Regions from separate parts of the Obesumbacterium proteus genome, predicted to be linked through region 1. Evidence: predicted binding sites of a transcription regulator. Region 1 holds the regulator's gene; each other region holds the start of a gene.
The links. The regulator Fur, encoded in region 1, represses iron uptake genes when iron is present. The targets are predictions, from matches to a motif close to ATAATAATGAGAACNACTATCAA.

Region 1 (3,336 bases):
ACATTGCCAAAAGCAGCAAAGAAGACATCGAAGCATTCGATATTCTTCTGCTTGGCATCCCAACATGGTATTACGGCGAAGCTCAGTGTGACTGGGATGATTTCTTCCCTTCTCTGGAAGAGATCGACTTCAACGGTAAACTGGTTGCTCTGTTTGGCTGCGGCGACCAAGAAGACTATGCAGAGTACTTCTGCGACGCAATGGGCACCATCCGTGATTTGATCGAGCCACGCGGCGCGACCATCGTTGGTCACTGGCCAACTGCGGGTTACCATTTTGAAGCGTCTAAAGCGCTGGTTGATGACAAAACCTTCGTTGGTTTGGCTATTGACGAAGATCGCCAGCCTGAACTCACCGCAACGCGTGTTGATGCGTGGGTGAAACAAATCTCCGAAGAGATGAGCTTGGCTGAACTGGCTGGCTAACATGAAATTGAACCCGCTGACTGCATAAGCCAGCGGGTATTTCAGCGATTGGCGAAAGCAATTTGCAACATCTATGTAACTCATTTTTCTCGCTCTAGCCCCCGCCACCAGCAGAGTTACATATTTGTCAGTGTGTTACGTTTTATTTCCACCCTGTAGTTCCGTCCAAGTTGTTAACACACTGCGGTTTCCATTTACCGCCATCAGCTTTATAATGAATCTCAATTATATTTTCAGTTCGGTGACAATTAGGGCAACGCTGGCAGCAAATGCAGGCTATCCTAAACGTCTTCGAGCTAAGTAACGGGACAGAATCCGAATGACAGATAACAACACTCCTTTAAAGAAGGCTGGACTTAAAGTCACGCTTCCGCGTCTTAAGATTCTGGAAGTTCTGCAAGATCCAACTTGCCATCACGTCAGCGCAGAAGACCTGTATAAGAAGCTGATCGATATGGGTGAAGAAATCGGCTTAGCCACCGTTTACCGTGTACTGAACCAGTTCGACGAGGCTGGAATTGTGACTCGTCACAATTTTGAAGGCGGAAAATCTGTATTTGAACTGACCCAACAGCATCACCATGATCATCTGATCTGCTTAGACTGCGGTAAAGTGATCGAGTTTAGCGACGATTCCATCGAAAAACGTCAGCACGAAATTGCTAAAAAATATGGTATCCAGCTGACCAACCACAGCCTGTACCTGTATGGTCACTGCGCTGAGGGTGATTGCCGCGAAGACGAAAGTCTGCACGATGGCAGAGAGTAAAAACACGCGAGTGTAAATGAGGCGACCTGAGGGTCGCTTTTTTATTGCCTGAAATCCAAAGAATCCGTTTTCTCGGCAAAAAACAGACAAAAAAAAGCCCCTCAGGCAGGGGGCTAAGCAACTCACAACTAAATCACTCATATGGCTTCGGCAGATACCATAGCAACAATAATGATGATGAAACGGTATTAAGAACCACTGCATTAATACGTTATTGCGCTATTCCCTACCCCACCGGGGCAGGAAATACCGAACTTACCTATTTGGATATCACGCCTGTACCGGTTCTACGCGGCTATAGCGTTTACCATCTGGGCTCACTGAACGAATTTGAACGTCACCAGAAACGGTCGGTTGAGCTTTAGCATCATAACGCTGCCACTGCTTGCCGCCGTCTACGGAGTATTCAATCCCCAGCCCTGGCAGCGCAATGTTGGCTTCCAATTTCCCGCCCACGACTTTTGCCCCAGGAACCGGCAGGCGATATTCCACACCGGCTTTATCCATTTTCGCCAGCTCACGCTGCCCCATCAGGTTTGCAAAGCGCTGCCAATCGCTCAGCAGAGATTTTTTATCTACCAGATTGGTTTCACCGCCTTTATATTCGCGGCCCGCTTTGTAGTCCTGCTCCCAGCCCGCGCGATGCCATCCACGCTCCGCCACCGTCATAACGCGAGGATAGATTTTATACTCCATCATTTCGTCAGTGCGCGTAGTTTCACTCCACAGCTGCGCTGAGAGTCCATAAACGCCCGGCCATGGCTTATCGCTTTTCGCGGTAAAGAAATTGCCGTCACGGTCTACGGAAGTTTCCGCGTTCTGTGGCATGTTGTCTGGCGCGAAGCTGAAGATCTTACGCTCATCGTTAAAGCGAGTTCCCCAGTAGTAGCCATTTTCCTGTGGATTCACCTCATACGGGAAATCCATGTAGACGTAGTCTGGGTTAGAAACCGTTACTTCGTAGCCTTTGTTCGCCCAGTCGTTGACGGTATCAAAACCGCCCCAATAGAGCGTATCCCAGAAGTTGACGCCCACGCGCTTGGTGGCAAATGCCTTCGCATCTTTGGCATCTTTCAGACCATCCTGCCACGCCTGCATTTTTTCAATGCCGTGCTTATTGACGATCTGGCTAACTTCAATCGCAAAGTGGCTTGGGAGATGTTCCATATCTTCCACTTTGCCGCTCTTGATTAGGGTCTGACAAACCTGAGACTGCGCCCATGGTTTATCTTCTTTGCTTTGATCGATAATGCCTTTACCCGGCTCAATCTTGCCATTCTTATCCTGATAACCCGGCCCTAAGCGGATGTTTTTAGCTTCATCACCGCCGAAGTGCCACGTGGTTAACGGCTGCCCCGCCTCTTTGTGCATCTGCGCTACTTCGCCAATCACTTTATCGACAAAGCGCTTAGAAGAATCTAAGCATGGGTTCAAATAGCTCTTACGATCGTAGAACTGCACAGACGTGGTGTTTGACGTATCCGTTGGATCAACCAAACGGAATTCGTTAGCGCCCTTCTCGTCACCAGCGGCTTTCAGTTTGTCATAACGCGCTTCCATTGAAATCACAGCGGCACGCGCATGCGCAGGCATATCGATTTCAGGGATCACTTCAATCTGACGCGCCTGAGCATATTTCACGATATCGATATATTCGGCGCGGGTCAGATGGCCAGTGCCATTATTGTTAGCATCAGGCCCAGAACCTAGCTGTGGTAGCAGGCACTCTTTTTCGCTCAGGTCGTGACAGCGTTTTGAGCCCACATCGATAAGCTCTGGCAGACCGGGGATCTCAATACGCCAGCCTTCATCGTCGGTCAGATGGAAGTGGAATTTGTTCATCTTATACGCCGCCATCTGATCTAGCAGACGGTGTACCGCTTCTTTGGAATGGAAGTTACGCCCGATGTCCAAGAAAATGCCACGGTATTGGAAACGCGGCGCGTCTTTCGCATCTAAGGTTGCAATCTTCATGCTGCCATCGCTTGGCACCAGCGAAAGAATGGACTGTAAGCCGTAGAATACGCCAGCCTGATCGTAACCAATAACTTCTGCGCCCTTCGGCCCAATCATCAGCTCGTAAGCCCCTGGAACCGCTAAATCGCCTTTGAAGTTATTAACCGCAATCGCCGTTTTGATTGG
Region 2 (3,336 bases), 1.5 Mb from region 1:
TGGACTTTCTTCTCTGCCTGTTCATCACCTTCCAACCCAAGGCGGTTAAGCATCACGCCACCGGAAACCTGACGTTTGCCAATTGCACTCGGCTTGCTGCCTTCATAAGGAATGATGGTACCGGTGTAAATCGTTGGATAGTGCATGCAGGGCTCCCAAAAGCAGATTCATCAAGAAAATGACAATACCCTTACTATACCGTTCCCATGGGGTTTAAAAACAAAAAAAGCGTGGGTTTCCCCACGCTACGATCGGTGCTGTCTCACTATGGACAGTGACTACAGACGATTACTTTTTCGCTTCAGTAAAACGTTTTGCTGCTTCGTCCCAGTTCACCACGCTCCAGAACGCTTTGATGTAGTCTGGACGACGGTTCTGATATTTCAGGTAGTAAGCATGTTCCCACACGTCCAGACCCGCAATTGGGTAACCGGAAGCACCAGAAACCGCTTCGCCCATCAGCGGGCTATCTTGGTTTGCAGTAGAAACCAGGGCCAGTTTGCCGTCTGCTTTCAACACCAGCCACGCCCAGCCGGAGCCAAAGCGCGTTGCCGCTGCTTTTTCAAATTCTTCTTTAAATTTATCAACGCTGCCGAAATCGCGTTCGATAGCCGCTTTCAGATCGCCTTTTAGCTCAGTACCAAGCTTCAAACCTTTCCAGAAGAAGCTGTGGTTTGCATGGCCGCCTGCGTTGTTACGCAGCGCAGTACGCTTTTCAGCAGGGACTTTATCCAGCTGAGCAATCAGCTCTTCTGCGGTTAATTTGGCTAATTCTGGCAGAGACTCCAACGCAGCGTTCGCGTTGTTGACGTAGGCCTGATGGTGCTTGCTGTGATGGATTTCCATCGTTTGCTTATCGAAGTGAGGCTCTAATGCGTCGTAGGCATAAGGTAGGGATGGCAGGGTATAGCTCATATTCATCTTCTCCAGATTTCAAAGGAGCAAAACATCCGCTCCGGTTAAGCAGTCTGGTCATTATAGTTAATTAAATGATATTGAAAATGATTATCAATCGCTTATAAGCGGTAAGGGTATGATAAAAACAAGCGGGGAAATAGCGTACATTCAGTCCCTGCAAGGCTCTCAGCCCGATGCTCGCATTGTATTTGGCCGCCATCGTTAATATCAATAGTTGCGATTGCCAGCGCCAATGGCCCCACTATGTAGTGGTAACGAGTTAAAAGTGAGCAAAAAACTGTGACTTCTTTTGCAACTCTTAACTGCTATCTTAAACATTGTGCATTTGCACAATGTTTACCGGTATCCGCCTCGGTATGCTCGGAATATTCTACTTAACATACACGGAGCGCAGCATGGCGACCTACCATCTCGATACCCGACTTGCTCAGGATATCGTGGACCGCACCATGAAAATCATCGACAGCAACGTTAACGTCATGGACGCACGGGGCAGAATAATAGGCAGTGGTGCTCAAGAACGCATTGGTGAATTGCACGAAGGTGCATTGCTGGCGATATCGCAGGAAAGAATTGTCGATATTGATGAGAATATGACCCGCCACCTGCACGGCGTTCGCCCCGGCGTGAATCTTCCTTTGCATTTCGACGGTGAAATTGTTGGCGTCATAGGGCTCACCGGCGATCCCTCTGAGCTGAGGCGGTATGGTGAGCTGGTGTGCATGACCGCAGAAATGATGCTGGAGCAAGCGCATCTGATGCACATGCTGGCGCAAGATACTCGCCTGCGCGAAGAGTTAGTGCTTAACCTTATTCGCGCCGAAAAGCTCTCTCCTGCGCTTCAGGAATGGGCTCAGCGCCTAGGGATAGATCTCAATCAGCCCCGCGTGGTGGTAGTAGTGGAAGTCGATAGCGGCCAGCTTGGCGTGGATAGCGCCATCGTCGATCTTCAACAACTCCAAACATTACTGACGACGGCAGAACACGATAACCTTGCGGCAATCGTATCGCTCAATCAGATGGTAGTTCTCAGACCCGCATTTAGCTCGCTTGGCCGCTGGGAACCAGAAAGTCAGCGCAACCAAATTAACCTTTTGCTCAAGAAGCTGGCCAAAAACAGTCAGTTGAAAATCAGAATTGCTTTGGGCAACTACTTCCCGGATGAAAGCGGCATTGCTCGCTCATACCGCACGGCCTATACCACGATGATGGTGGGCAAACAGCGCACGCCGGAACAGCGCAGCTATTTTTATCAAGACCTGATCCTACCTGTTTTACTCGATAGCCTGCGTGGCGGATGGCAAGCCAAAGAGCTGGTTCGCCCACTGGCACGGCTTCGAGCTATCGATAGCAACGGCGTACTAAGAAAAACACTTACCGTATGGTTTATGAATAACGTTCAGCCAAGCGCAACCGCCAAAGCGCTGTTTATTCATCGCAACACCTTGGAATATCGCTTACACCGAATCTCTGAGCTTACGGGGCTCGATCTCAATAACTTTGACGATCGCTTGCTGATTTATATCTCATTACAGCTAGATAGCGGCTTTCTTTATCCTGCTGGCGATACGGATTCCATTAGCCACCTTCCTCAAGCAGGACAATAAAAAAAGAGCAATACGCTGATCGTATTGCTCTTTCATGGGCTTATGTCTCTAAAGCTTATTACGCGCGCGCGATCTTCAGCAGTCTGCCAATATTTTCACAGGTTCTTTCAACATTGGAGCAGCCATTCTTGAGCAGCGCGTCGATATTCTCAGCGCCTGGCACGATACCAAAGATGGCATCAATACCTTCGCTATACAGCTCACTCACGCCTTCACCGATATAGCCAGCCAGAGCAATAACCGGTACTCCCTGTGCTTTAGCCGCCTGAGCAACACCATAAGGCGTTTTGCCAAACTTGGTTTGGAAATCGATGCCACCTTCGCCGGTAAAGCAGTAATCGGCACCCACGAGCTTTTCACTTAAGCCAGAATATTGGGTCACAATATCAATGCCACGCGCCATTTTGCAGTGGGTGAATGCCATCAAACCGGCCCCTAAGCCTCCAGCAGCGCCCGCTCCCGGCACGTCTTTCACTTTGCGTCCCAGCTGTACATCAATCACATCAGCATAGTGCGCCAACGCGCTATCCAAAATCGCCACGGTTTCTGGTGTGGCACCCTTTTGCGGGCCAAACGTTTTTGATGCGCCCGTGTCGCCACACAGCGGATTTGTCACGTCGCTGGCAACCAAAAATTCGACGTCAGCGAGCCGTGGATCTATGCCATCCAGATCGATTTTGCACAGCGAGCCTAACGCACCGCCGCCCGCTGGCAGTGGTAAACCGTTTTTATCTAAGAAGCGAACCCCAAGCGCAGCCGCCATCCCCGCCCCGCCGTCATTGGTGGCGCTGCCGCCGATGCCCAGAATGAT
Region 3 (3,336 bases), 1.4 Mb from region 1:
AAAAATTTGAACGTACAAAACCGCACGTTAACGTTGGTACAATCGGCCACGTTGACCACGGTAAAACTACCCTGACTGCTGCAATCACTACCGTTCTGGCTAAAACCTACGGTGGTTCTGCACGTGCATTCGACCAGATCGATAACGCGCCAGAAGAAAAAGCTCGTGGTATCACCATCAACACTTCTCACGTTGAATATGACACCCCGACTCGCCACTACGCACACGTAGACTGCCCAGGCCACGCCGACTATGTTAAAAACATGATCACCGGTGCTGCGCAGATGGACGGCGCGATCCTGGTTGTTGCTGCGACTGACGGCCCTATGCCTCAGACTCGTGAGCACATCCTGCTGGGTCGTCAGGTTGGCGTTCCTTACATCATCGTATTCCTGAACAAATGCGACATGGTTGATGATGAAGAGCTGCTGGAGCTGGTAGAAATGGAAGTTCGTGAACTTCTGTCTCAGTACGACTTCCCAGGCAATGATACTCCAATCATCCGTGGTTCTGCTCTGAAAGCGCTGGAAGGCGAAGCTGAGTGGGAAGCTAAGATCGTAGAACTGGCTGAAACTCTGGATTCTTACATCCCAGAACCAGAACGTGCTATCGACAAGCCATTCCTGCTGCCAATCGAAGACGTATTCTCAATCTCTGGCCGTGGTACTGTTGTTACCGGTCGTGTAGAGCGCGGTATCGTTAAAGTTGGTGAAGAAGTTGAGATTGTTGGTATCAAAGATACCGTTAAATCAACTTGTACCGGCGTTGAAATGTTCCGTAAACTGCTGGACGAAGGTCGTGCAGGCGAGAACGTTGGTGTTCTGCTGCGTGGTATCAAGCGTGAAGACATCGAACGTGGTCAGGTTCTGGCTAAACCAGGTTCTATCAAACCACACACCAAGTTCGAATCAGAAGTTTATATTCTGAGCAAAGATGAAGGCGGCCGTCATACTCCGTTCTTCAAAGGCTACCGTCCACAGTTCTACTTCCGTACAACTGACGTGACCGGTACCATCGAACTGCCAGAAGGCGTGGAAATGGTAATGCCAGGCGATAACATCAAAATGATCGTTACCCTGATCCACCCAATCGCAATGGACGATGGTCTGCGTTTCGCAATCCGCGAAGGCGGCCGTACCGTTGGTGCTGGTGTTGTTGCTAAGGTAATGAGCTAATATTTAGCTTCTGAACCAAATGCAGTAAAAGGGCGCTTAGGCGCCCTTTTTTATTACAAGAAAAACATGAACTGATTCAAGTTAGTACGGTTTATAAGCAGTAAAGTTAGATACCTTTATTGAAATGATAACGTTTATTATTTAGACTATTATTATCAAATCAGTAAAGAGTAAAATATGTACGTTTGCTTATGTAATGGGATTTCGGACAAAACAATACGTCATGCAATCCGCAAATATCAGCCGAGCTCTCTCCATCATTTGCGCAAAATCGTTCCTTTCGGATCTGAATGCGGCAAATGTATTCGTCAGGCTCGCGAGATTTTTGATGAGGAAAACGCGGTACTTCAAAGCAACTTCATAAACGTGGCATAAAAGTATGGTTATTTTTTGACTCTTCAGACTCTGGTTCTACACTAAAAGAACTGGAAGCGGAGGGTTTTGTTTATGAAAGGCGATAAAAAAGTTATTGGCCACCTCAATAAGCTACTTGGTAATGAACTCGTAGCCATCAATCAGTATTTCCTTCATGCCCGTATGTTTAAAAATTGGGGACTCACACGACTCAATGATATTGAGTACCACGAGTCGATCGATGAGATGAAGCATGCCGACCGTTACATCGAAAGAATTCTTTTTTTAGAAGGACTGCCAAATCTTCAAGATCTAGGGAAAATCAATATCGGAGAAGATGTGGAAGAAATGCTGAAATCCGATCTTAAGTTAGAACTCGACGGCGCGAAGAACTTGCGTGAAGGTATCGCTTATGCGGATTCAGTCCATGACTATGTCAGTCGTGATCTCATGATTGAAGTCCTGTCTGATGAAGAAAAACATATTGATTGGCTAGAGACTGAGCTTGAGCTTATTCAACGTTTGGGTATCCAGAATTACCTGTTAGCTCAGGTGAAAGAAGAAGCTTAATTTCCATGAGTGCAATATATCGAAAATAACCACCCAGCCGGCGATGGCCAAACAAGGTCCAAAAGGCAGAGGGTGGTTTTTTTGTCACTGAGTGTAGTTGCCGAATTCCCCACCAGATAATTCCTACAAATGATGCAATAGCAGATATCAGCGCCAAATTTTCATATCCAGCCCATGCGCCAAGTGCGGCCAATAGTTTGGCATCGCCTAATCCGATCCCCATCTTTCCTGCCAAATGTCTAGTTGCCCAGCCTAGAAACCAAATAAAGATATAACCCGTGATGGCACCTACAACGGCGTGTTCTATAGGGATTGCATTAGTGTAAGCATTAAAACAAAGACCGAGCCAAAGTAGGGGGAAGGTAAGTACATCGGGTAAGAGGTAATGTTGAATATCCAAAAGGGACAAAGTAATGAGAAACCAGCTGATTAGCCAAATAATGGGTAAAATTGTTAGGCTGATATGGGGCCAAATGGATATGCTTAGAAAAAGCAGAGTATAGCTGGCTTGTTCCCTTAGGCTACCTTTGCAAATAGAAGGCAAAGCCAGAGTGTTAAAAGTGGTAACTGCATCTATTGAACAAAATCGTCTAAGTATGGCACTCCTTGCGATGTGAGTGGCGCAACCACCGCAACAGGCAAATACGAGGCTTAGTGCTACACGCGCTCCACGATCTGACATCACGCAAGAATAGATTTCCGTAAACAATTCCATCTGTGTTTTCTCCATTCGATATACGCAACATCATATCCGGGCACATCGAGCTATAGAGGCGGTTTTATTGGAATCAATGTCACACGATTGTATGAATTTTATGCAAATTAGATCTAGGGCGCGTATTTTACTCGTGTGTATTTGAAGAAAATCAAATCGTGCAGGCAGGATAGGGTAAGAACCTTTCCACTATTTTTACGCATTTAGGTTGCTTCCTGAGCTGGTTTACGTATAATGCGCGGGCTTACCTAATCTTGGTAAGTCTGATTCTGAATCAGAGATGGTCCTAGACTATCGAACAATACTCCCGATATGGGGGTTATATGTTGAACGATTACACTCCCCCATCAATCGAAATGGGTGCGAGGAGTAATTTTTTACGTTTATAAAATAATTGGAGCTCTGGTCTCATGCAGAACCAAAGAATCCGTATCCGCCTGAAAGCGTTTGATCATCGTCTGATCGATCAATCAACTGCGGAAATCGTCGAGACTGCTAAGCGCACTGGTGCGCAAGTCCGTG

Region 2: a site for Fur is predicted at 990-1,012, ahead of sodA (superoxide dismutase [Mn]). Genes of this name have one in related genera too.
Region 3: a site for Fur is predicted at 1,294-1,316, ahead of bfd (bacterioferritin-associated ferredoxin). Genes of this name have one in related genera too.

The regions. Positions count from the first base shown of each region.
Region 1 covers NZ_CP014608.1:2,476,967-2,480,302, reverse strand. Annotated here, with positions in the region: gene fldA (flavodoxin FldA) at 1-425, shown strand, start outside; gene fur (ferric iron uptake transcriptional regulator) at 745-1,194, shown strand; gene DSM2777_RS11815 (beta-N-acetylhexosaminidase) at 1,465-3,336, opposite strand, start outside.
Region 2 covers NZ_CP014608.1:940,537-943,872, reverse strand. Annotated here, with positions in the region: gene yiiM (6-hydroxyaminopurine reductase) at 1-146, opposite strand, end outside; gene sodA (superoxide dismutase [Mn]) at 289-915, opposite strand; gene DSM2777_RS04495 (CdaR family transcriptional regulator) at 1,314-2,525, shown strand; gene DSM2777_RS04490 (glycerate kinase family protein) at 2,584-3,336, opposite strand, start outside.
Region 3 covers NZ_CP014608.1:1,079,889-1,083,224, forward strand. Annotated here, with positions in the region: gene tuf (elongation factor Tu) at 1-1,175, shown strand, start outside; gene bfd (bacterioferritin-associated ferredoxin) at 1,353-1,550, shown strand; gene bfr (bacterioferritin) at 1,623-2,099, shown strand; gene DSM2777_RS23640 (prepilin peptidase) at 2,041-2,814, opposite strand; gene rpsJ (30S ribosomal protein S10) at 3,225-3,336, shown strand, end outside.